4 regions of the Sphingobium sp. IP1 genome follow, and region 4 is predicted to be linked to each of the others. Evidence: riboswitches for the same ligand, from Rfam matches in the RefSeq annotation. Region 4 holds a riboswitch; each other region holds the start of a gene.
The links. Region 4 has a riboswitch for cobalamin ahead of CG471_RS23310 (cobalamin biosynthesis protein CobG). Riboswitches for the same ligand answer to the same signal wherever they lie in the genome.

Region 1: linked by a shared signal. The riboswitch ahead of CG471_RS08555 (TonB-dependent siderophore receptor) and the one ahead of CG471_RS23310 (cobalamin biosynthesis protein CobG) in region 4 are both predicted to bind cobalamin.
Region 2: linked by a shared signal. The riboswitch ahead of CG471_RS21870 (TonB-dependent siderophore receptor) and the one ahead of CG471_RS23310 (cobalamin biosynthesis protein CobG) in region 4 are both predicted to bind cobalamin.
Region 3: linked by a shared signal. The riboswitch ahead of CG471_RS16145 (TonB-dependent siderophore receptor) and the one ahead of CG471_RS23310 (cobalamin biosynthesis protein CobG) in region 4 are both predicted to bind cobalamin.

Annotation. Positions count from the first base shown of each region.
Region 1 covers NZ_NOIW01000018.1:24,090-29,816, forward strand. Annotated here, with positions in the region: gene CG471_RS08545 (PepSY domain-containing protein) at 1-1,310, opposite strand, end outside; gene CG471_RS08550 (hypothetical protein) at 1,307-1,588, opposite strand; gene CG471_RS08555 (TonB-dependent siderophore receptor) at 1,591-3,726, opposite strand; cobalamin riboswitch at 3,914-4,156, opposite strand; gene CG471_RS08560 (AAA family ATPase) at 4,374-4,910, opposite strand; gene CG471_RS08565 (alpha/beta hydrolase) at 5,039-5,727, opposite strand, start outside.
Region 2 covers NZ_NOIW01000082.1:194-5,920, forward strand. Annotated here, with positions in the region: gene CG471_RS21870 (TonB-dependent siderophore receptor) at 1-1,748, opposite strand, end outside; cobalamin riboswitch at 1,919-2,162, opposite strand; gene CG471_RS21875 (threonine/serine dehydratase) at 2,302-3,291, shown strand; gene CG471_RS21880 (TonB family protein) at 3,366-3,980, shown strand; gene dapF (diaminopimelate epimerase) at 4,044-4,856, shown strand; gene mtaB (tRNA (N(6)-L-threonylcarbamoyladenosine(37)-C(2))-methylthiotransferase MtaB) at 4,859-5,727, shown strand, end outside.
Region 3 covers NZ_NOIW01000045.1:9,781-15,507, forward strand. Annotated here, with positions in the region: gene CG471_RS16135 (copper resistance system multicopper oxidase) at 1-503, shown strand, start outside; gene CG471_RS16140 (copper resistance protein B) at 500-1,360, shown strand; cobalamin riboswitch at 1,423-1,668, shown strand; gene CG471_RS16145 (TonB-dependent siderophore receptor) at 1,858-3,846, shown strand; gene CG471_RS16150 (peptidase) at 3,849-5,348, shown strand; gene CG471_RS16155 (HoxN/HupN/NixA family nickel/cobalt transporter) at 5,345-5,727, shown strand, end outside.
Region 4 covers NZ_NOIW01000094.1:14,404-20,130, forward strand. Annotated here, with positions in the region: gene CG471_RS23295 (nucleotide sugar dehydrogenase) at 1-990, opposite strand, end outside; gene CG471_RS23300 (glycosyltransferase) at 1,268-2,467, shown strand; gene uppP (undecaprenyl-diphosphatase UppP) at 2,548-3,390, shown strand; cobalamin riboswitch at 3,499-3,711, shown strand; gene CG471_RS23310 (cobalamin biosynthesis protein CobG) at 3,991-5,043, shown strand; gene CG471_RS23315 (precorrin-8X methylmutase) at 5,043-5,672, shown strand; gene cobI (precorrin-2 C(20)-methyltransferase) at 5,669-5,727, shown strand, end outside.

The sequences.
Region 1 (5,727 bases), on a different contig from region 4:
GCGCTGGACCAAGGCCGCGCACCGGCATGGATGAGGCTCAGCAGCCAGGCCAGGAAGTAGATAGATGCGGCCATACTGCGCCGGTCTTCGATGCCGGAAGGCAGCAACTGCTCACCGTGCAGGTACGCCGCACAGGCGATGATGTTTCCAGCCACAGCGGCGATGGTGATCCGGCCTGCCATGGCGTGAAATGCCGATCCGCCTCGGCGCGCCCGCTTTTCGGTAAAGAGGACAAGGCCAGCCCCGACCATCGCGGTGCTGGCGAGCCCGGTCAGGAAATAGAGCCAGCGGGCAGCGATTCCACCCCATTCGATGAAGTGCAGTCCGGCAAGGAAGGCCTGGGTCTCGCGGGCCGGGGAGCGCTTCACCAGAACGCGCAGCAACCGGCCGTCGGCGCCTGCGAAGTCCACGCGATCGGGGAAGTTGGCGATGCGATCGTCGCGCTGTCGCCAGATCTCGACTGCGGCATTGGCACGATCGGGATGGCTCACATAGATGTTGACGGCCGCTCCGCCACCCCATGCGCGCTCGGCGCGCGCCACCAGCGGCATCAGCGCAACCGTGGCCTGTGGCGATCCGGCGGGTGTCTCCACATCGATGTAGCGCGATTGCGCAGCCGCAGTCTGATAGGCTTTGACGTCGCCGCCGTTCAGCGTTGCGACGCCGGCGGGGATATAGGCGTAATAGATCAGGACGAGGCCGGTATAGGCCATCATCATGTGGAACGGCAGCGGCAGCACCGAGAGAAGGTTGTGCGCATCCATCCACGCCCGCTGGCGCGAGGCCCAGGGGCGGAAGATGAAGAAATCGCGGAATATGCGCTTGTGAATGATGACACCGCTGATCGATGCGGCCAGCATGGCAAGGCCTGCCGCGCCCACGATCAGGAAGCCGATGGGGCTGGACTTGCGATCGATCCCCAGCGTGTAATGATAGCGCATGAAGAAGAACCCAGCGTCCATATCGCGCGGGATGCGGACGCCGGTCTGCGGATCGAGGCGGTGGGTGGTGGCCTTGCCCGCTTCGTCGGTCCACACCAGCCGCAGCACAGGTTCGCGCGAAGTGGGGATGACGATACGCCATTGCCTGGCATCCGGAGCGATGCGGGTGAGATAATCCCGTCCCATCGCTACGGCTCGTCCCCGGTCGATGGCCACCGGAGAGCGCAGTTCGGGCGTGGTCCAGAGGTTGATCTCGGTATAGAACACCGCCAGCGATCCGGTCAGCAGGATGCCGAACAGAACCCAGCCGAACAGCAGCCCACACCATGTATGGAACCAGCCCATGGATTGGCGCAGGCTATCCTTCATCTGGCGACCGCCAGCATCAGGGCGAAGGGGAGGGCCGTGCCCACCAGCAGTTCGCCCCAGATCCGCGTGACGCTGCGCACTGCGAAGGCGCGAAGGATCACCGCAACGAACAATATGAAGGCGAGGCAGGTCGCAAGGATGTTGGCGTCAACCGCATCCATCGGCAGCAGGCGTACCGCCGCGCAAATCCACGCATAGCACAGACCATAGGCGCCGACCGTCGATGCCAGCATGCGCGGCGCGATGGTGCGCCAGCCCGGCTCCTGCCTCGCCGGCACGATCAGAACCGCTGCTCGAACGTCACCGCGACGCTGCGCGGCTCACCCAGCACCCACTGTGAGGTGGAATAGCTGTTCTGGACGTAGATCCGGTCGAAGACATTGCGCAGGTTGAGCGTCACGCTGGTCTTCTCTCCCAGGTCGTAGCGGGCTGAAGCATCGACGAGCGTATAGGCCGGAATGCGACGGGTATTGGCGGCGTCCGAATAGCGCTTGCCGACATGGCGCAGGCCGGTGTCGAGGTGCAGCGGTTGCACCGGCCGCCAAGAAAGCCACAGATTGGCTGCCTTTTCGGCAACGCCGATCGGCATGTTGCCGTTGCGGCTGACAAGCTCCGTGCCGACAAGTTCGTCGAAGTCGTCATATTGCGCGTTCAGGATCGTGCCGTTGGCCAGGATGCTGAAGGACTTGGTCACGGCCAGTCCGAACGATGCCTCGACGCCGTAGGACGATTGCTGGCCGACCTGCACAGACACCGTGGGATCATTGGCGGAGCGGGTCAGGATCTTCTTCTTGACGATGCGATAGCCCGACAGCGTGAATTCGCCGCGCCCGTCGAGGAAGGTTGCCTTGGCACCCGCTTCCCATTGCCGCCCGGTGGATACATCGAAGCTGGTTTGTGCCAGCGTCGCGGTGAGGAACGCCGTCACCGGATCGGCGGCCGCGGAATATTGCGCGTAAAGCGAGATCGTGTCCGTGGGATTGTAGACCAGCCCCGCACGCCAACTGGTACTGGGATAGCGCGCGGTGTAGTCGGCGGTCGGATCGAGCGCATCGTGGCGCTCGGTCTTCGGGCGATCGTAGCGCAGGCCCGTCACCAGCGACAGTCGATCCGACAGCGAGAGGCGGCTTTCGCCGAACAGCGCCCATTGCTGCACATCTGTCTTATACTTGTACCGGGTGCCGAAGGCGCCATCCAGAAACGTGCCGGGCGCGTAGTCGTAGGGATCCACCAGGTCGGATCGGGAATTGGGCGAACTGTCGGTGCGCAGCAGCGATCCGCTGTTATACTCTCCGCCCAGGCTCAGGCGGTGGTCCATGCCCAGCAATGTGTGGTCGAAAACCGCGTTGAAGCGGTCGCCCCACTGCTTGGTCTTGTAGAAGATTTCCAGATAGCTCGACCGGCGGATCTGATCGCCGGACCAGGCATAGCCTTCTGCATTGCGCCAGTGCTTGAAGCCGGTGAGGTAATAGGCGACGTTGGTGATCGTCACCCCGTCTGAAGGCGTCCATTCCGCCTTGGCCTGGGTCCAGGCATCGTCGAAGCGCAGCGAGCGGTCGGCGATATTGTAGTTCTTCTTGCGGATTTCGCGCACCAGCTTGCCATCACGCAGCGGCGTGCCGTACCAGATCGTCGGATCTAGATCGGCGCGATCATGCGTCAGGGTCAGCACCAGATCGTCACTGGCCTGGTAGCGCAGCGCGGCCGACAGGGCGAGACTACGGGAGCGTCCGCGCTCCATCCAGCCGTCCGACCGGTTGTAGCTGAGATCCACGCGATAGGACAGCTTGTCCCCGATCGGCCCGCCGATCCCGCCGGCCGCTGCATATGTATCGAAAGAGCCGCCGCTGAGGCGTAGTTCACCTTCGAACTCTTCGGTGTTGGGCTTCTTGCGCACAACGTTGATGGCGCCGCCGATGCCGCCTTCGCCATAGAGCACGGACGCAGCGCCGCGCAGCACCTCGATGCGCTCGGCCATCCAGGGATCGGCGGGGAAGGTCTGCGTGGTCGTCGTATAGACCCGCATGCCGTCATAGAGCTGCATCACCGAAGTGTAGCCGGTGAACCCGCGTGAACTCAGCGAATAGCCGAATGCCGAGGAATTGTTGATCAGGCCCGGCGCGCGCGCCGCGGCGGCCACGACGGTGCGATCGCCAAGACTGCGGATCATCTCCTTGGTGATGACATCGACGCTCGCGGGCGTCTGCATAGGCGTCAGGCCAAGGCGGCTGGAGGCATCGGCCTGCTGGCCAAGCTGCAGGACGCCGGCCTTGCGCGCCGTGACGACGATGTTCTCCGTGCCATCGGGCGCGGCGTCGGCGGTCTCCTGAGCATGCGTTGCGGTGACACTTGCCGCCAGTGCGCAACATGATGCGCCGGAACGGATCAGGCCGGAAAGAATCGATCGTGTATTCATGTGTAACCCCCGTTGCGTTTTCCAGTCGAACGGACAGGTTCCCGCGCAGGAGGACGTCCCCTCGCACGGGCGCAGCGGTGGAGACCGGGCGCAAACGAGCGACCGGCGGAACCCACCGTTGCGGCCTGGCCGCAAGTTCGTCGCTCAGACGGAGTACACCGTGCCGCGGCCATCCCCTGGACCAAGGCAAGAGCGACCGGACGCTGGCAGGTCTCCTGGCTCACGGGTCATCGCACGATGCACGGCCTTCCCAGGCCTCGCAGGAGTTAGCGTCCGGCCCAGTGGCTGCGACAGGCATCCTTGGCCTGCCGCGATATGCATCGCGCTATCCGCTTACAGTTGCAGGGACAGCCTCGGCTTCAGGGGCAGTACCCCTCCACCGCGTTCCCTTTTAAGCCTCTTTCGAAGCACCAACGCGATCTTGCCCCCCGTTAGGGGACGGGCTGGGAACTATGGGCTATCGAACAGGATAGCAAGAAATTCGTGGAATGTGGAATTTGGTCATGCCTCGATGGCAAAGGTGCGCTCCATTATCGCCATACAGCGGCTCTGAGCGACCGATCGAGAGCCATAATGGTCCGGCCACATGTGAGGTGAGAAATGCTGTCCGACGTCAGGTCGTAAACCCCGCCGTTAACAGCCACTCGCTATGCGATGTGAGATCGGACGAAGGCTACACGTTCAGTGACGGAAGCGAGCGGAAGCTGGATGATCTCGTATCCAAGACCAGAATAAGCATCGATCATCGCGCGATAGGTCGCTTCGGCTTCGATGGGTGACTGCTTGCGCTCAGTATCTTGGGCGAAGATCGCCGGCCAATGAGGCGCGATAAAAACCCGTTTGGCATAGCGTCGAATTTCCGCAGCGCGCATTGTGGCTGCTGGCACTGGTAGATCACAAAGCCGCAAATAGCCGATAACATCGGGAATGCCTCGATCGAAGATCACGGATCCGGGATACGATGTCGCCTCTCGATACGATCGCATGTCCCATGAAAGCATCAAGGCTGCAAAGGCTTCGCGATCTGACCATGGCAGCGCCGTGCCACCTATGCTCACTTGATCCTGTATGATTGCACGACCGGCCTCCGGCATGTGAGCGAAGCCCTCGGACCCAAGCGCGTCAATCAAGGTGCTCTTCCCAGAACCTGGGCCGCCCGTGATGATATGAAATCGTTCGGCCATTATGGCATCTTTCTCCTGCGTTGAGTGGCAACTGCTACGTTATGAGGGCCGGTGCTGAACGACCGGGAAGGGGCGGGTCCTGCCGGTCTCCATGATCGATGCTCCACTATCGATCATGGAGACCAGGCTCAGCTCAGATGGGTCTTGAAGAACGGCACCAGCCTGTCGAGCGCCAGACCGACCGGCTCCGGCTTGTCGTAGAGGTCATAATGCGACCAGTCCTCCAGCGCGACGAGTTGCCGATCCTTTGAGGCGACCGATCGGCCGTAGATTTCCATCCCGTCGCGATAGGCGCCGAATGCCCCCACCTTCTGGCCGATCACCACCATCATCGGCTGCGTCATCAGCATCTCGGCAAAGGCAAAGGCGTCCCAGCCCAGCGTATTCTGCGCATGGCTGAACAGCATCCGGGTCCAGCCGCCCGGCTGCTGCCCGCGCGGGGTCTTGTAATAATCGGTCGCCTCGAACACATCGCGCTCGGTAAGGCCCGCGTCCCTGGCAGCTTCGGGGCTGGCAGGCAGTAGTTCATTGACCTGCAATTCGCCGCCGCGCGCTTCCTTCGTCCGCTGCGTGGCCATGGCGTCGAGCGCGCCCAGAGGATCATAATTGCTGAACCCCTCGCGGAAAAGGCGGCCGATATTGACGGGCGTGATCGCCACGACCGCCTTGATGCGCTTTTCGGTGAGGGTGGCGTTCAGCACATAGCCGCCCCCGCCACAGACGCCGATCACGCCGATCCGGTCGGCATCGACATAGGAAAGCGTCACGGCATAGTCGATCACATGACTGATATCCTCGACCCGCTGCGTCGGATCCT
Region 2 (5,727 bases), on a different contig from region 4:
CCATAGACTTCCAGATGGTCGCCCACGGGGAAGGACGCGCGCAGCCCGGCCAGCCCATAGCCGTCGAGCCGGCGGGTGTTGGCCGTGTCGTCATAGCTGTCGCCGACCATGGTCAGGGTCGCGCCGGTCGACAGGCCGAAAGACCAGAGATAGTCGGCCGACAGGCTGACCGCATTGGCGGCGCGGCGCGGCAGGCGATTGCCGTCGGTGGCCCCGCCCGACCGGTCGCGCGCATCGACATAGCTGTAGGAGGCCGCCACCGTCAGCGCCTCGACCGGCTTCAGCGTCAGCGTCGCCTCCACGCCCTTGGCGCGGGTCCGGTCCAGATTGCCATAGGTGTAGGTCGCATAATCATAGTTGATCTGGTTGCGGGTATCGCGCCGGAACGCCGTCAGCGACAGCACCGCCTTGTCCCCGTCCAGGCTCTGGTCGAAGCCGATATCATAGCTTTTCGACCGCTCCGGCCGCAGCGCGCTGTTGCCGCTATAGGTGTCGTAGAGCTGATAGAGCGACGGCGCCTTGAACCCCTCGCCATAGGAAAGGCGGATATTGGTCGCGCCGGCGTTGGGCGTGTAATTGGCGTTGGCGCCAAAGGTGGTCGCGCCGCCGAACTGGCTATGATCGTCATGGCGCAAGCCCCCGGTGACAGCGAGGCCGGTGAGCGGCTTCACCACCGCCAGCGCATAGACGCTGTCGATATTCGCCTTCGCGCTCGCTATGTCGCCAAAGCCGAAATACTCATAGTCCGGCCGCTCATGCTCATAGCCGAAGATCAGCTTGGCCTGGTCGACCGGGGCATAGACGCCCTCATATTCGAAGCGCAGGTTGGTGCCCGAATAGCCATAGTCCGGGTCGGTGCCCCGGACGAAATAATAGTCGCGATCGTTGCGCATCCAGGTGACGGCGGCGCGGTTGGTCAGCTTGCCGTCGAGCAGCGCCAGGTTGATCCCGGCATAGCCGACATATTGGTCCAGCTTGCTGACGTCGCTGCTGTCGGCCGGCGCGCCGAAGAAGCTGTCATAGTCGAGATCGGCATGGATATAGTAACCGCGCAGGTCGAGGCTGAGCGTGTCGGAAAAGGCGATCTTCAGCTTGGCGTTGGTGGCGATATTCTCATAGCCATCCTTCTCCACGCCGCCGAACGACCGGCCGACCGAGGAAATGCCGTCGGTGTTGAAATAGGCGACGCCCACGCCGCCCGACACCGCCCCGCGCGTGCCCGACACATCGGCCTTCGCGTTCAGCGTGTCGCTATAGCCATAGTCGGCCGAGGCATTGACCTCGAAGCCCTCGCTCGGCGCGCCGGTCATCACATTGACCACGCCGCCGATCGCCTGGCTGCCATAGACCACCGAGTTGGAGCCGCGCAGCACTTCGATCCGGCGGATATTGCCGGTCAGCAGATGGCCGAAATCATAGCCGTCGCCGATGCCGCTCGGGTCATTCACCTTGACCCCGTCGATCAGCACCAGCGTCTGGGTCGTCTCCGCGCCGCGCAGCGACACGCCGGTGACGCCGCCGGTGGAGCCGTTGCGGCTGAAGCGGACGCCCGGCGTGGTGGCGAGCAGATCGACGACATCGACCGCCTCGCGCGTCCTGATCGTGTCGGCATCGATCACCGTGATCGCCTGGCCGACCTCGTCGCGCGGCTGTGCGATGCCCGAAGCGGTGACGACGATATCGTCATCCTGGGCCAGTGCCGGCGTAGCGGCCAGCAGCGCGATCAGCGAAATCCCCAACATCTTCATTTTATCGTCCCCCGGCGTCCGTCGATTTGGAACCGGGGCGTCCGCACAAGCGGTCGCTGCATGGGGATCGGGAAGACGCCAGCGCCCCGCCCCACGCACCGATGCGGCCCCGGCCGCCATGGGCGTCGCTCGACGGAAACACCGCGCCATGGCCATCCCCTGGGCCAGGGCAAGAGCGACCAGACGCCGGCAGGTCTCCTGGCTCGCGGGTCAGGGCAGCGATGCGCCAGCCTTCCCGGACCTGTCGGTCCAGTGGCCGGTTCCGGCCCTCCCCTTTTTGAAGAGCCTGGGAACCCTGCGCATCGCGCTCACCGCTTACAGTTGCAGGGACAGCCGCGGATTTGGAAGGGCTTCGCCCCCCGCACCGCATTCCCGTTTTCAGCCCTTGCGGGCACCGGCGCGATCATGCGCGTCCGGGGCTTTCGATCACCCCGGCGCGCGGCCCCCATAAGCCAAAGCACAGGCCCTGCCAAGCGGGCCAGGATCGCCCCGGCGGATCGTTGCGCGGCGCCGGCGGGCGGCTATGCAGGGGCCTCTTACCGAAGGAGCCGACATGACCGATTCGCTTGCCATCACCGCCGCTGACGTCGCCGATGCCGCGCGGCTGATCGCACCGGCGGCGGTTCGCACCCCGCTGATCGAGAATGCCGCGCTCAACGATCTTTGCGGCCGGCGCGTGCTGGTGAAGTTCGAGGGCGCCCAGCATAGCGGATCGTTCAAGTTCCGCGGCGCCTATAACCGCCTCGCCCGCCTCGATGCAGCGGAACGGGCGGCGGGCGTCGTCGCCTGGTCCTCGGGCAATCATGCCCAGGGCGTAGCCTTTGCTGCCCGCCTGCTCGGTATCCCGGCAACGATCGTGATGCCGGCCGATGCCCCGGCGATCAAGACCGCCAACACGCGTGCGATGGGGGCTGAGGTCGTCCCCTATGACCGCTTCACCCAGAGCCGCGAGGCAATCGCCACCGCCCTTGCCACCGAACGCGGCGCCACCCTCGTCCCGTCCTTCGACGATCCCTTCATTATCGCCGGCCAGGGCACGATCGGCCTCGAAATATTGGAGCAGGCCCAGGCCGCCGGCGCCGACCTCACACAGATTCTCGTCTGCTGCGGCGGCGGCGGGCTGGTAGCGGGCACGGCGACGGCGGTCAAGGCCGCCCGCCCCGACATCGCCGTCTATGCGGTCGAACCCGCCGGCTTCGACGACACCGCCCGCTCGCTCGCCAGCGGCGTGCGCGAAAGCGTCTCGCCCGACGCGCGCAGCATCTGCGACGCGCTGCTGGCCCCCAGCCCCGGCGCGCTGACCTTCCCGATCAACCAGGCCCTGCTCGCCGGCGGCCTCGTCGTCAGCGACGATCAGGTGCGCGACGCAATGCGCTTCGCCTTCACCACGCTCAAGCTGGTGGTCGAACCGGGCGGCGCGGTGGCGCTCGCCGCCATGCTTGCCGGCCTCGCCCCGCCCACTGACGGCGCCACCGCCCTCGTCATCTCCGGCGCCAATGTCGATCCGGCGGCCTATGCAGAAATCATCGGCGGGGGCGCCTGATCCAGACATTGTTTTGTCATCATTTCGCCCTATCGCACCGCCCCTGAAACAGGAGCCGCGGGGGGATAATAGACATGTTCGGATTGATGTTCGCGGCGGCTCTCGCCAACTCGACTCCGGTCGACACCGGGCGCAGTTGGCTGACGGCTCGTGACTATCCGGCTGATGCCCGAAAGCGCGGCGAGGAAGGCATACTCTGGTTCGTCATCCTTGTTTCGCCGGAAGGGCGGGTCGTGCGTTGCGATATCGTCCAGTCGCAACTGTCATCGGAGCTAAACGAAAAGACCTGCTCCCTCGTCACAGCGCGTGCGAAATTCCGACCAGCGACCGACGAAACTGGCGCCCCCATCTATAGTGAGTGGCAGACCCGTATGGAATGGTTTCTGCCCAGCCAGCGCCAGCCGTCCACGACACAAAGCATCACGATGCCCGTCGACATGGAAATACAGGTCCAAAAGCTTCCCAAGGGTGCGCGCGAAAAAAGCGTCGGCCTCGTCGTTAAGATCGATACTGACGGGCATGTCACCCATTGTCAGGGCATCAAGCCCGACAAGAACGACGCCAAACTTGTCAACGTCGCCTGCACCCAGGCCCGCGCTCTTACGATGGAAAGCGGCAAGGATAATGACGGCCGTCCTATCCCCTTCGTCCGCGCCATGCTCGTCGCCTTCCGAACTCCCGTACAATAGCCGTACGCGCGTGCGCGCAGCCAAGACTCGCCTTTTCTGCCCCGCCACACTAAATGCGGCGCCATGATGAGCCGCTTTTCCAAGATGCATGGTCTGGGCAATGATTTCGTCGTGATCGACGCGCGCCAGGCGCCGGTCGCGATGACGGAGGCGCGCGCCCGCGCCATTGCCGATCGCCATGCCGGCATCGGCTGCGACCAATTGATCGTCATCGGCTCCCCGCAAGCCGGCGACCAGGCCGACGTGTCGATGCTGATCTTCAATTCCGACGGTTCGGAAGTGGAGGCTTGCGGCAATGCCACCCGCTGCGTGCCGCTGTTCGTTGGCAAGGATGTGCTGATCCGGACCAGGGCCGGGCTGCTCGACGCCAAGAGCGTGGACGGCGGCGCCAGCGTCGACATGGGCGCGCCCCGCTTCGACTGGGACGCGATCCCGCTCGCTTATCCGATGGACACGCTGACGATGTCGGCCAGCTGGGAAGACCTGCCCGCGCCGGCCGCCGTCAATGTCGGCAATCCGCATGTGATCTTCTTCGTCGAGGATCTGGACGCGGTCGATTTCGAACGGCTCGGCCCGCTGATCGAGCATGACCCGCTTTTCCCCGCCCGCGTGAACGTGAATTTCGCGCAGGTCGTCGGCCCGCAGCATCTGCGCCTGATCGTCTGGGAACGCGGCGCCGGCCTGACCCGCGCCTGCGGCACCGGCGCCTGCGCCACCGCCGTCGCGGCGATCCGCCGCAAGCTGATGACCGGCCCGGTGACGGTCAGCCTGCCGGGCGGCGACCTGGAGATCGACTGGGCGCCGGGCGGCACGATCCGCATGACCGGCCCCGCCACCCATGTGTTCGACGGCGAGGCGGACTGGGACCGCTTCTGACCGTGCCCGGTCCCGACATCATCACCCTGGGCTGCCGGCTCAACATCGCGGAAAGCGAGGCTATTCGCGAAATGGCCGGCGCGCAGGACGACCTGATCGTCGTCAATAGCTGCGCCGTGACGGCCGAGGCCGTGCGCCAGACCCGGCAGGCGATCCGCCGCGCCAGGCGCGACCGCCCCGACGCCCGCATCCTCGTCACCGGCTGCGCCGCCCAGACCGAGCCCCAGACCTTCGCCGCCATGGCGGAAGTGGACGGCGTCATCGGCAACCGCGAAAAGCTGGAGGCCGCCGCCTTCGCCCCGGTGGCGGAGAAAGTGAACGTCTCCGACATCATGGCCGTGCGCGACACCGCGCCGCACATGGCCAGCGCCTTTGCCGAACATGCCCGCGCCTTTCTGGAGGTGCAGAATGGCTGCGACCATCGCTGCACCTTCTGCATCATCCCCTATGGTCGGGGGAACAGCCGCTCCGTCCCCGCCGGCGCGGTGATCGACAAGGCGAAGCAACTGGTCGATGCAGGCTATGGCGAAATCGTGCTGACCGGCGTCGATGTCACCAGCTATGGCCCCGACCTGCCGGGCAGCCCCTCGCTCGGCCAGCTTGTCGAACGACTGCTGCGCCATGTCCCGGACCTGCCCCGGCTGCGCCTCTCCTCGATCGACAGTGTCGAGATTGACGAGCGGCTGTTCGACCTCATCGCCCATGAGCCACGGATGATGCCGCATCTGCATCTCTCGCTGCAGGCCGGCGACGACATGATCTTGAAGCGCATGAAGCGCCGCCATGCCCGCGCCGATGCCGTCCGCATCGTCGAGCGGGTGAAGGCCGCCCGCCCCGACATCAGCATCGGCGCCGACATCATCGCCGGCTT
Region 3 (5,727 bases), on a different contig from region 4:
TTGCCACCCTGTCGCCGATGCCGGCCGATCGCACCGCCGACCGGCCGACGGGGCTGGAACATGTCGATCATCGCGTGCTGACCTATGCCGATCTGCGGTCGCTGACGCCGAACAGCGACCTGCGCACCCCGACCCGATCGCTCGACATCCATCTGACCGCGAACATGGAACGCTATATGTGGTCGTTCGACGGGGTGAAGCTGTCGGAAGGGGCGGAGCCGATCGCCTTCCGCCATATGGAACGGGTGCGGGTGACCCTGATCAACGACACGATGATGCCCCATCCCATCCATCTGCACGGCCATTTCTTTGAACTGGTGACCGGCGAGGCGGCGCATAATCCGCGCAAGCATACGGTGAATGTGCTGCCCGGCGGCAAGCTGAGCTTCGACCTTACCGCCGATGCGCTGGGCGACTGGGCATTCCACTGCCATATGCTGATGCACATGCATGCCGGGATGATGCGGGTGGTGACGGTCCGCCACGAGGAGGACGCGGCATGAGGAGTGTCGCGCTTCTGATGCTCGCCGCCGCCGCGCCGGTTCAGGCCCAGACCATGGATCATAGCCAGATGGACCATGGCGCGATGGGCCACAATATGCCCACCACCGACGCCGCGATCCCGCAAGGCGCGCCACCGCCAGTGCCGACCGATCATGCCGCCGACGCGCTCTATGATCCCGCCGCCATGGCCCGCGCCCGCGCGGCGATGATCGCGGAGGGCGGCGGCATGACCTATTCGCAATGGATGCTCGATCGGCTGGAATATCGCGCCGGCAGGGGCGCGGATGGCTATGCCTGGGAGGGCGAGGGCTGGATCGGCGGCGACATCAACCGTTTCGCGGTCAAGAGCGAGGGTGAAGGGACGTTCGGCGGATCGCTCGAACGGGCCGAGGTGCAGGCGCTCTACAGCCGGGCGATCGACCCCTGGTTCAACCTGCAGGCGGGCGTGCGGCACGATTTCGGCGAAGGGCCGGACCGCAGCTATGCGGTGATCGGCATCGATGGCCTGGCACCCTACTGGTTCGAAGTCGGGGCCGAAGCCTTCCTGTCGACTAGGGGCGACGCCCATCTGCGGCTGGAGGCGAGCTATGACCAGCGCCTCACCCAGCGGCTGATCCTGCAGCCTGCCGCCGAGTTCAATCTGGCGGCGCAGGATGTGCCCGAACTGGGGATCGGCGCCGGCCCGTCCGATATCGAGCTGGGGCTGCGGCTGCGCTACGAGATCGCTCGCGAATTCGCGCCCTATGTCGGCGTCAATTGGGAGCGCAAGCTGGGCGACACGGCCGATTATGCCCGTGCCGCCGGCGACAAGCCGTCGGGCACCAGCCTGGTGATCGGCCTGCGCGCCTGGTTCTGAGAGGCGCTTGCAGCCCGCCTGATATTCGATTATCGATCCCGCCGATCCTGCGCCGCACGGCATGGGATCATGATCGCGCCGGTGTCCCGAAAGGGGCTTAATAGGGAATGCGGTGCGGACGGGTGACTGTCCAAATCCGCAGCTGTCCCTGCAACTGTAAGCGGTGAGCGCGATGCATATGTGCGGACGGCAGAATGACCGATCCGCCAGCCACTGGGCCGGACGCTAAATCCTGCGAGGCCTGGGAAGGCCGTGCATCAAGCGATGACCCGTGAGCCAGGAGACCTGCCGGCGTCTGGTCGCTCTTGCCTTGGTCCAGGGGATGGCCGCGGCACGGTAACTTCCGTCTGAGCGACGAACGAGCGGCTGGGGCCGCTGCGACGACGCGCGTCGGTTGCCCTTGGGCGCCCGGCCGGCGCGTGTGTCGGACGTTCGCGCGCGTGCCGCTCGTGAAGGTTGCCCCCGCCCGTCGAACGCGGCGCCGGATGGGGGAATAAATGAAGTCCAATATCGTTTCGCGGGCCGCACTGGCCCTTTCGCTTGCCATCGCATCGCCGGCATTTGCCGATGAAGGGGAAGGCGACAGCATCGTCGTCACCGGCACCAGCCTGGAAGAGACGCTGCCGCAGCAACTGTCGCGCTATGGCCATGCCATCGAGATCGTCACCGACACGCAGATCCGCGATGCCGCCGCGATCGACACCGCCCGTGCGCTCGAAGCGGTGCCGGGCCTGTTCATCCGGTCGCAGTCCGGGCCGTTCAGCTATGTCGACATCGCGCTGCAGGGTTCGCGCACCAAGGATGTGCTGTGGACGATGGACGGCATCCGCCTCAACAACCGCCTCTATGGCGGCACCTCGCCCAACGACACCATGGCCGCCAGCATGATCGAGCGGATCGAGGTGCTGAAAGGCGGCGAAAGCCTGTTCTACGGCACCCAGGCGGCGGCCGGTGTCATCAATGTCGTCACCCGCGACTTCAGCGATGATCTGGGCGGCCAAGTCAATGCCAGCCTCGACAGCTTTGCCGGCACTAGCCTGGATGGCTATGTTCGCGGCGCGATCGGCCAGCATCGCTTCGTGGTCTGGGCCAATCGCAGCCAGTCGGACGGCTATCGTCCCTATGACGTGATGCAGCCCAGCGCCACCGATCGCGCGCGCGGTTATGATCTCTGGTCGGCGGGCATCAAATATCAATATGATATCGCGCCGGACCTGCGCCTCAATGCGCTCTACCAGCATACCAGGGCCGATCTCGACAATATCAGCGCGACGCGGACCAAGGAAAGCCGCAACGACCGCAATGAGGAAATCGCCAGCCTGCGCCTCGACTATACCGGCGAGGATGGGGTGCAATTCTTCCTCAAGGGCTATTTCCACGACTGGAAGACCGCCTATGTCCAGATCCGAAACCCCGTGCCCGCCGGCCCGCCGCAGGTCATCTACCCGGCCGGCACCTTCTGGGGCTATCAGGATTATGGCGGCAGCGCGGTGGTGCAGCTCAACATGCTGCGCGGCATCGACACGCTGATCGGCTATGATTTTCAGAGCTTCAATGGCCGCGACGACGTCCTGCTGATCGCGCCGACCGACGAACAGGTCCATGCCGGCATCTTCCAGCTGCGCACCAATGACGAATTGTCGAGCAAGGCGCGGATCGCGGCGGGCCTGCGCTACAACAAGGCGAAGGGATCGGAAAAGACGATCTGGAACGTCTCGGGCCGTTATGATGTCAGCGACGCGCTGTTCGTGGAGGCCAATGGTGGCACCTCCTTCGTGCTGCCCGACGCCTCGCAGCTTTATGGCAATGATCCCTGTTGCGAGGTCGGCAACCCGAACCTGAAGCCCGAGGAAAGCCTGAACCTCAACGCCGCGCTGGGCGGCGCGCTGGCCGGCGGGGCGATCCGGTGGAAAGCGACCTATTTCAACCGGCGCATCACCGACCTGATCGACACGACCTATGATGATCCGGCCTTTCCGGAAGGCACCTATATCAACGTCAGCGACAAGGTGCGGGCCAGGGGCGCCGAGCTGGAGCTGAACGCCGACCTGACCGGCGGCTGGGGCCTGTCGGCTAGCTACACATATTCGCGCGTCCGCAATCAGGGCAGTTCGGTGCAGCGCGATCGCAATCCGGAACAATATGGCCGCGCCGCGATCGTCTATGCGCCGGAAGCCGGCCGCTTCGGCGCCAATCTGTCGGCCAATTGGGTGGGCGATGTCTGGTCGACCGCGTCGGGCTTTGGCCGGATGAACTATGGCAATTATGCCGTGGTCGATGCGGGCGCGCATCTGTGGCTGGACCAGGCGCGGCGCAACCGGTTCGGCGTCAATGTCGAGAATCTGTTCGACCGCGACTATGCCTCCACCGGCTATCGCTCGGCGGTCAGCGACGCAGGGGTATTGGACGGCAGCAACAGCCGCTTCCTCTATTTCTACCGGGGCGTGCCGCGCACGCTGCGGGTCAGCTATGGCCTGAGCTTCTGACCATGTTGCGGCCGGTCCTGCTGCTGCATCGCTGGCTGGGCATCATCATCGGCGCCGTCATGACGCTGTGGTGCCTGTCCGGCTTCGTGATGCTCTATGTCGACTATCCGCGCCTGACACCGGCCGCGCAGCTTGGGGGGCTCACGCCCCTCAAGCTGTCGGCCGGGCAGGCGGGGATATTGCCCGACGCCATGATGCTGTCCGCCGCCCGGATCGAGATGATGGCGGGGCGACCTGTGCTGCGGGTGACGCCGGCGCTCGATCCGACGCGCACCATCCCGCAGATGCGGGTCTCCGCCGGCACCCATGACTGGGCGACGGGGAAACCGGTCGAGCAGGTCGATCCGCAAAATATCCACAGGATCGCGCGCGAATTCGGCCGCAACAGCGCCATTGCCGGCCCGGTCGGGCAGGTCGCGCAGACGGAGATGGACCAGTGGACGGTCCAGACCTTCCGCCGCAATGCGCCGCTCTATCGCGTCGATTATGCCGATGCGGCCGGGACGCAGGCCTATGTTTCGGGCAAGAGCGGGGAGGTGGTGCAGCTGACCACCCGCTTCCAGCGCTTCTGGGGCTGGCTCGGCGCGGTGCCGCACTGGCTCTATCCCACGATTCTGCGACAGGATGGTGCGTTGTGGAGCCAGGTCGTCATTTGGACCTCGCTGATCGGCTGTTTCCTGACGATCACCGGCCTGTGGGTCGGCATCGCCCGGCTGCGCCGCCGTCGCGATGGCAGCATCGGATCGCCCTATCGCGGCCTGTGGTGGGGGCACCATATGGCCGGGCTGTTCTTCGGCATAGTGACGCTGGCCTGGGTGGCGAGCGGGCTGCTGTCGATGAATCCCTGGGGGCTGCTGGACAGCGAGGCGATGATGACGGAGCGCCAGCGGCTGAACGGTGACTTCGCCTGGGGCGATGCGCGCCGGGCGATCGCGGCGCTGCCCGCCCTGCCGACGGATATCGTCCGGCTGGAAGCAGTGCCCTTTGCCGGTGCCGTCCATCTGGTGGCGATCGATCGGGCTGGCAAGGCGCAGCGCTTCGACGCTGCTGGCCGGCCTGCCACTTTGTCGGAAGCGGGGCTGCGTGCGGCGCTCCAGGATGGACCGCCGATCGCCTCGCTCGACCTGCTGCGGCAGGAAGACGCTTATTATTATGGTCACAAGGCCAGCGTCGCCCTGCCGGTGTGGCGCGTCATCCTGGCCGATGAGCAGGCGACACGCCTCTATGTCGATCCGGCATCGGGCCGCCTGATCCGCGCCTTCGACCGCAATGGCCGCGCTTTCCGCTGGCTGCAGGACGGGCTGCACCGGCTCGACTTCCCGCTGCTGCGCACCCGTCCCTGGTGGGATCTGATCGTCCTGCCGCTGCTCGCCATGGTCACGCTCGTTTGCGGGACCGGGACATGGATGGGCCTTTCCAAGTTGCGGCGCGACCTGCGCCGCGTCCGCAATCGCCGTCGGCGCGCCCGCGCCCTACGGCCCCTGATCGGAGAAACCGCATGACTGCCCCCCCTTTGCAGGCGTCGCTTCGGCGACGCAGCGTGCCGCTGATCGCGGCGCTCGTTATTGCCAATCTGGCCGTCTGGGGCTGGGCCTTCGCCCTGTTCGGCGACCGACCGGTGATGATGGGCACGGCCCTGCTCGCCTGGGGGCTCGGGTTGCGCCATGCGGTCGATGCCGATCATATCGCCGCGATCGACAATGTGACGCGCAAGCTGATGCAGGATGGGCAGCGGCCGCTGACCGTGGGCCTGTGGTTCGCGATCGGCCATAGCGCGATCGTGCTGATCGCCGCGCTGGGCCTCGCCTATGCGGTCAGTGCGCTCGCCGGGCTGGAGCGGTTCCGCGCCGCCGGCGGCGTGGTGGCGACGCTGATCTCCGC
Region 4 (5,727 bases):
TATCCCCTTGGCCTTGATCCGCTTCATGATCCCCTGGATCGCGCTCTGGCGGAAATTGTCGGAACTGGCCTTCATGACGAGCCGGTAGATGCCGACCGTGCGCGGCTGCATGGCGATGATCTGGTCGGCCAGGAAATCCTTGCGGGTGCGATTGGCATCGACGATCGCGGTGATCATGTTCTGCGGCACGTCGCTGTAATTGGCGAGCAACTGCTTGGTATCCTTGGGCAGGCAATAGCCGCCATAGCCGAAGGACGGATTGTTATAATGGTTGCCGATGCGCGGATCGAGGCTGATGCCGTCGATGATCTGGCGGGTTTCCAGGCCGCGGTGCAGGGCGTAGCTGTCCAGTTCGTTGAAGAAGGCGACGCGCATCGCGAGATAGGTGTTGGCGAACAGCTTGATCGCCTCCGCCTCGGCCGGATCGGTCAGCACCGTTTCGATATCCTGGCGGATGGCGCCCTGGCGCAGCAACTGGCTGATGACCTGGCCCAGCATCGATTTTTCGCCCACGACGATCCGCGAGGGATGGAGATTGTCGTGCAGCGCTTTCCCTTCGCGCAGGAATTCCGGCGAGAAGATGATGTTGTCGGTGCCGAACCTGTCGCGCATCGCCTGGGTGAAGCCGACCGGGATGGTCGACTTGATGATGATGATCGCCTGCGGGTTGATCCGCGTGACTTGGGCGATGACCGCCTCCACGCTGGATGTGTCGAAATAGTTGGTGGTCGGGTCATAATTTGTCGGCGTGGCGACAAGGACGAAATCCGCGCCGGCACAGGCCTGGTCGAGGTCCAGCGTGGCCGACAGGTCCAGGTCGCGGGTCTGCAGATAGTCTTCGAGATCGGCATCGACGATCGGGCATCGGCGCGCATTGACCGCATCGACACGGTCCGCAGCGACATCGACGGCAATGACATGATTATGCTGAGCAAGCAGAACTGCATTTGAAAGGCCGACATAGCCCAGCCCGACTACCGCTATGTTCATGCGTAATCCCTCGATTCCTGTCAGATATGTGATTTTGTCATGAATTCATGGCGCGGCGGCGCGTAGGTTTTCCTGATTTGCGGGGCGAAATCGCAGAATTGCGCCGCATCCGAACGCCGTCGCGTGAATGCAGCGCAATTCCTCTCTCCCTTCCATGACGATATTGAGCATACGCGTTCGTATCCGATCGTCAACGATAGAAATCAACTTGATTGATATTTACGAATCATTGCGAATCAAATAGCCGTTCCGTCGAATGCTGTTCAGCGGGGGCTATATGAAGATCGTACACATCATCACGCGGTTCATCCGGGGCGGCGCCGACGAAAACACCCTCTATTCCTGCAACGGCCAGGCCGAGCAGGGGCATGAGGTCTATCTGATGTATGGCCGGGAAAATCATGCGGACATATTGGGGCGCCTGCATCCCGACGTCCGGCCCATCTGCATCGATGCGCTGGTGCGCGAGGTCAGCCCGGTGAAGGATCTGCAGGCGCTGCTCGACATGGGGCTGCGCCTGCGCAAGATCCGCCCCGACATCGTCCATACCCATACCAGCAAGGCCGGGTTCGTCGGGCGGCTGGCAGCCATGTTCTCGCAATCGCCGATCATCGTCCATGGCGTGCATATCCTGCCCTTCCTGAATGTCGGGCCGATGGAACGGCGCATCTATCTGGCGTGCGAGAAGATGCTGTCGCCGGTAACCGACGCATTCGTGGACGTCAGCGCGGGCATGAAGACCGAATGCCTGGTCAACCGGATCGGCGACGAGGACCGGCATCATGTCATTCCCAGCGGCATGGACGTGGCCGCGTTCCAGCAGGCCGAGCCGCTGAGCGAGGCGGAACTGGCCGTAATGGCCGAGGCGCCGGTGATGGGATGGGCGGACGCGCAGGTGATGCTGATGGTGGCGGCGTTCGAGGAGCGCAAGCGCCATGTCGAGTTCCTCGACATCTTCGCGCGGATCGTGGCCGCCAATCCGCGGGCCTGCCTGCTGCTGGCCGGGGCTGGGCCGCTCGAACCGGCGATCCGCGCGCGGATCGATGCGCTGGGTCTGGCCGGCCATGTCCGGGTGATCGGCTTCCGCAAGGATATTGCGCGCTGGATCAAGACCGCGCAGCTGTGCATCCTGTCGTCCGAACGCGAAGGCTTGCCGCGCGTGATCGTCCAATATGCGCTGGGCGGCAAGCCGATCATCGCCACCGACCTGCCGGGCATCGATTTCATCGTCCAGAATGACGTGACCGGCTTTCGCGTCGACACGGTGGAGGCGATGGAGCGGCCGATCAATCTGGTGCTGAGCCACGAGCCGACGTCCGAACGGCTGGAACAAGGGGTGCGGGGTATCGACCTCAGCCCCTGGAGCGTATCGTCGATGAACGAGCGGCTCGAAGCGCTCTATGCTGATCTGTGGGACCGCAAGATCGGGCCGCGGCAAAATGGGGCGGAGGCCTTGCCCGCGGTCCGGCAGGCCTGAGCCGCAGCGGGCGCTGGTCCGGCGGGCCTGCGCCCAAGAGGCTTGCCTTGGCGCATTTTTTCATGTGAGAGCAGCGGCCCATGGACGATCCCGCACTCTGGTTCGAAGCGGCATGTCTCGGCCTGTTGCAGGGACTTACCGAATTTCTTCCCGTCTCGTCGAGCGCGCATCTGCGGATTGCCGGCCTGTTCCTGGGCTCCGGCAAGGATCCGGGGGCGGCGTTCACCGCGATCACCCAGATCGGGACGGAGGCGGCGGTGCTGCTCTATTTCCGGCACGACATCGCCCGTATCGCCTGGGCCTGGCTGCGGTCCTTCCGGCCTGGCCCGCAGGGCAAGCCCGGCGATGTCCGCATGGGCTGGCTGGTCCTGCTCGGGACGGTGCCGATCGTCGTGCTGGGCCTGGCGTTCCAGCATGCGATCGAGCATTCGCTGCGCAATCTCTATTTCACCGCGTCGACGCTGCTGATCTTCGGCGTTGCGCTGGGGCTGGCGGACCGGTTCGGGGCGAAAATGCGGAAACTCGAGCAGTTGAGCCTTGGCCATGGACTGGTGCTGGGGCTGGCGCAGGCGATGGCGCTGATCCCCGGCGTGTCGCGGTCGGGCGGGACCATCACGGCGGGGCTGATGCTTGGCTATACGCGCGAGGCGGCGGCCCGCTATTCCTTCCTGCTGGCGGTTCCGGCGGTGTTGGGGTCGGGTTTCTACCAGCTCTGGAAAAGCTGGGGGCAGGCGGGCGGCATCGGCCTGGGGCCGACTTTGCTGGCGACGCTGATCGCCTTCGTCGTCGGCTATGGCGTGATCGTCGCCTTCCTGAAACTGGTCAGCAGCCGCAGCTATCGGCCCTTCGTCCTCTATCGCCTGATATTGGCATCATGCCTCTTCGCGCTGCTGGCGACCGGCAGGATTGCGCCGATGTCCTGATCCGGGGCGGAATATGCGTCCGGGCGGTCCTGCCGGTCCATATTCCGCGTCTTGGCTAAGCCCGATGTTTCGACTAGGGCATCAACGATGCGCCGGTTCATGCTGGCGCATTGCATAACTGACGCCGGTGTTCCGCAAGGAACTTAATCGGGAATGCGGTGCGGGGGCCTGGCCCCTTATTCCGTGGCTGTCCCTGCAACTGTAAGCGGATAGCGCGATGCACGAGCCCGTGAGGGCAGCCACTGGACAGAGCGTCCGGGAAGGCGTGCATCCCGCAACGACCCGCGAGCCAGGAGACCTGCCGGCGTTTCGGTCGCTCTTGTCCTGACCCAGGGATTGGTCATGGCACGGTCTCTCTTCCGTCTGGGCGGCGAAGCGTGTGGCTGGGGCTGCACGGCCGCGTGGTGTCGGGCGCCTGTCGCGCCTGCCTGCCACCTCGCGCCGACCGGCGATGCCGGCAAGCCCCGCCTGGTTGCGTCCCGGCGCGCGGAGGATTTGCCTGTGAGCCAGACCGGCGCGGGCAGGGATAGGGCGACCGCGAACCATGCGGGGGCCCACGGGCCGGCCGTTCGGGGCTGGTGTCCCGATGCCTGGCGCCCGATGGCGGCGGGCGACGGGCTGATCGTGCGCGTGAAGCCGCGCCTCGGCCGTCTTTCGGCCGACGACATGGCCGGGCTGGGCGAAGCGGCGATCGCTCATGGCAATGGCCTGATCGACATGACCCGGCGCGCGAACCTCCAGATCCGCGGTGTGCGCGACGAAAGCTGGCGCCCCTTGCTCGACCAGTTGCTCGACCTTGGCCTGGTGGACGGCGATGCCCGGCGCGAGGGCGCGCGGATGCTGATGATCGCGCCGGACTGGCGCGAAGGGGATGACAGCCATCGCATCGCCAGCCAGTTGCTCGATCGCCTGGAGGAACTACCGGACTTGCCGGGCAAGATGGGCTTCGTCATCGATGCCGGCGCCGCGCCGCTCCTGCCGGGCGAAGCGGGGGATTTTCGCATCGAGCGGGCGCGCGATGGCGGCCTGATCTTGCGTGCGGAGGGGCGGGCACAAGGCGTGCCGGTGGATAGCGGCGGCGAAGTGGATGCGCTGCTCGCACTCGCCCGGTGGTTCGTGGAGAGCGACGGCGCGCGCGCGGGACGCATGGTCCGGCATGATGCGCCCCTGCCGGATTGGGCAACGGGCAGGGCAGAGGCCGCGTCGCCGCGCCCGCGTCTGACCCCCGGCGCATGGGATGGCGGCATGGCCTATGGTCTTCCCTTCGGCCGGATCGACGCGCGGCATCTTCTCGACGCGCCGGCCATGCGGCTGACCCCGTGGCGCATGCTGCTGGCCGAAGGACAGCTGCCCGGCCTGTCCGCCGACGCGGCCGATACGCTGATCCATGTGGAGGCCTGCCCCGGCGCGCCTGCCTGCCCGCAGGCGAGTGTGGAGACGCGCGATCTCGCCCGCCAGCTGGCGCCCCATGTGGCGGGCCGCCTTCATGTCTCCGGCTGCGCCAAGGGCTGCGCCAGTTCGATTCCGGCCGACATCGTGCTGACGGGGCGGGACGGGCGCTACGACCTGGCCTTCCACGCTCGCGCAGGATCGGTGCCCGTCCGTCCTGACCTCACCGCCACCGACCTTCTTGCCCATTTCGGAGCCTGTTGATGCCCCATGATTATGAGAGGGACGGCGCGGCAATCTATCGCCAGTCCTTCGCCACCATCCGCGCCGAAGCCGATCTCGGGCGCTTTGCTGCCGAGGAGGAGCCGGTCGCCGTGCGCATGATCCACGCCGCGGGCATGGTGGACCTGGCGGCCCATATCCGCTTTTCGCCGGGCTTTGCAGCCGTGGCGCGGCAGGCCCTGGCCGCAGGGGCGCCGGTGCTGTGCGATGCGCGCATGGTGTCGGAAGGGGTCACGCGTGCGCGCCTGCCCGCCGACAATGCCGTGCTCTGCACCCTGCACGACACCGCCGTGCCGGACATGGCGCGGGCGATGGGCAATACCCGGTCCGCCGCCGCGCTGGAACTGTGGCGGCCGCATCTTGCCGGGGCACTGGTTGCCATCGGCAATGCGCCCACGGCGCTGTTCCACCTGCTCGACATGCTGGAGGATCCGGCCTGTCCGCGTCCCGCAGCGATCATCGGCTGCCCGGTCGGCTTCGTGGGTGCGGCGGAATCCAAGGCGGCACTGTGGGCGGCGCAGCCCGTGCCCTGCTGCGTCGTCGACGGGCGGCTGGGCGGCAGCGCGATCACGGTCGCGGCGATCAATGCGCTGGCGAGCCGCGCGGAATGAGCGGCACCGTCTATGGCGTGGGCCTTGGCCCCGGCGCGCAGGACTTGCTGAGCGT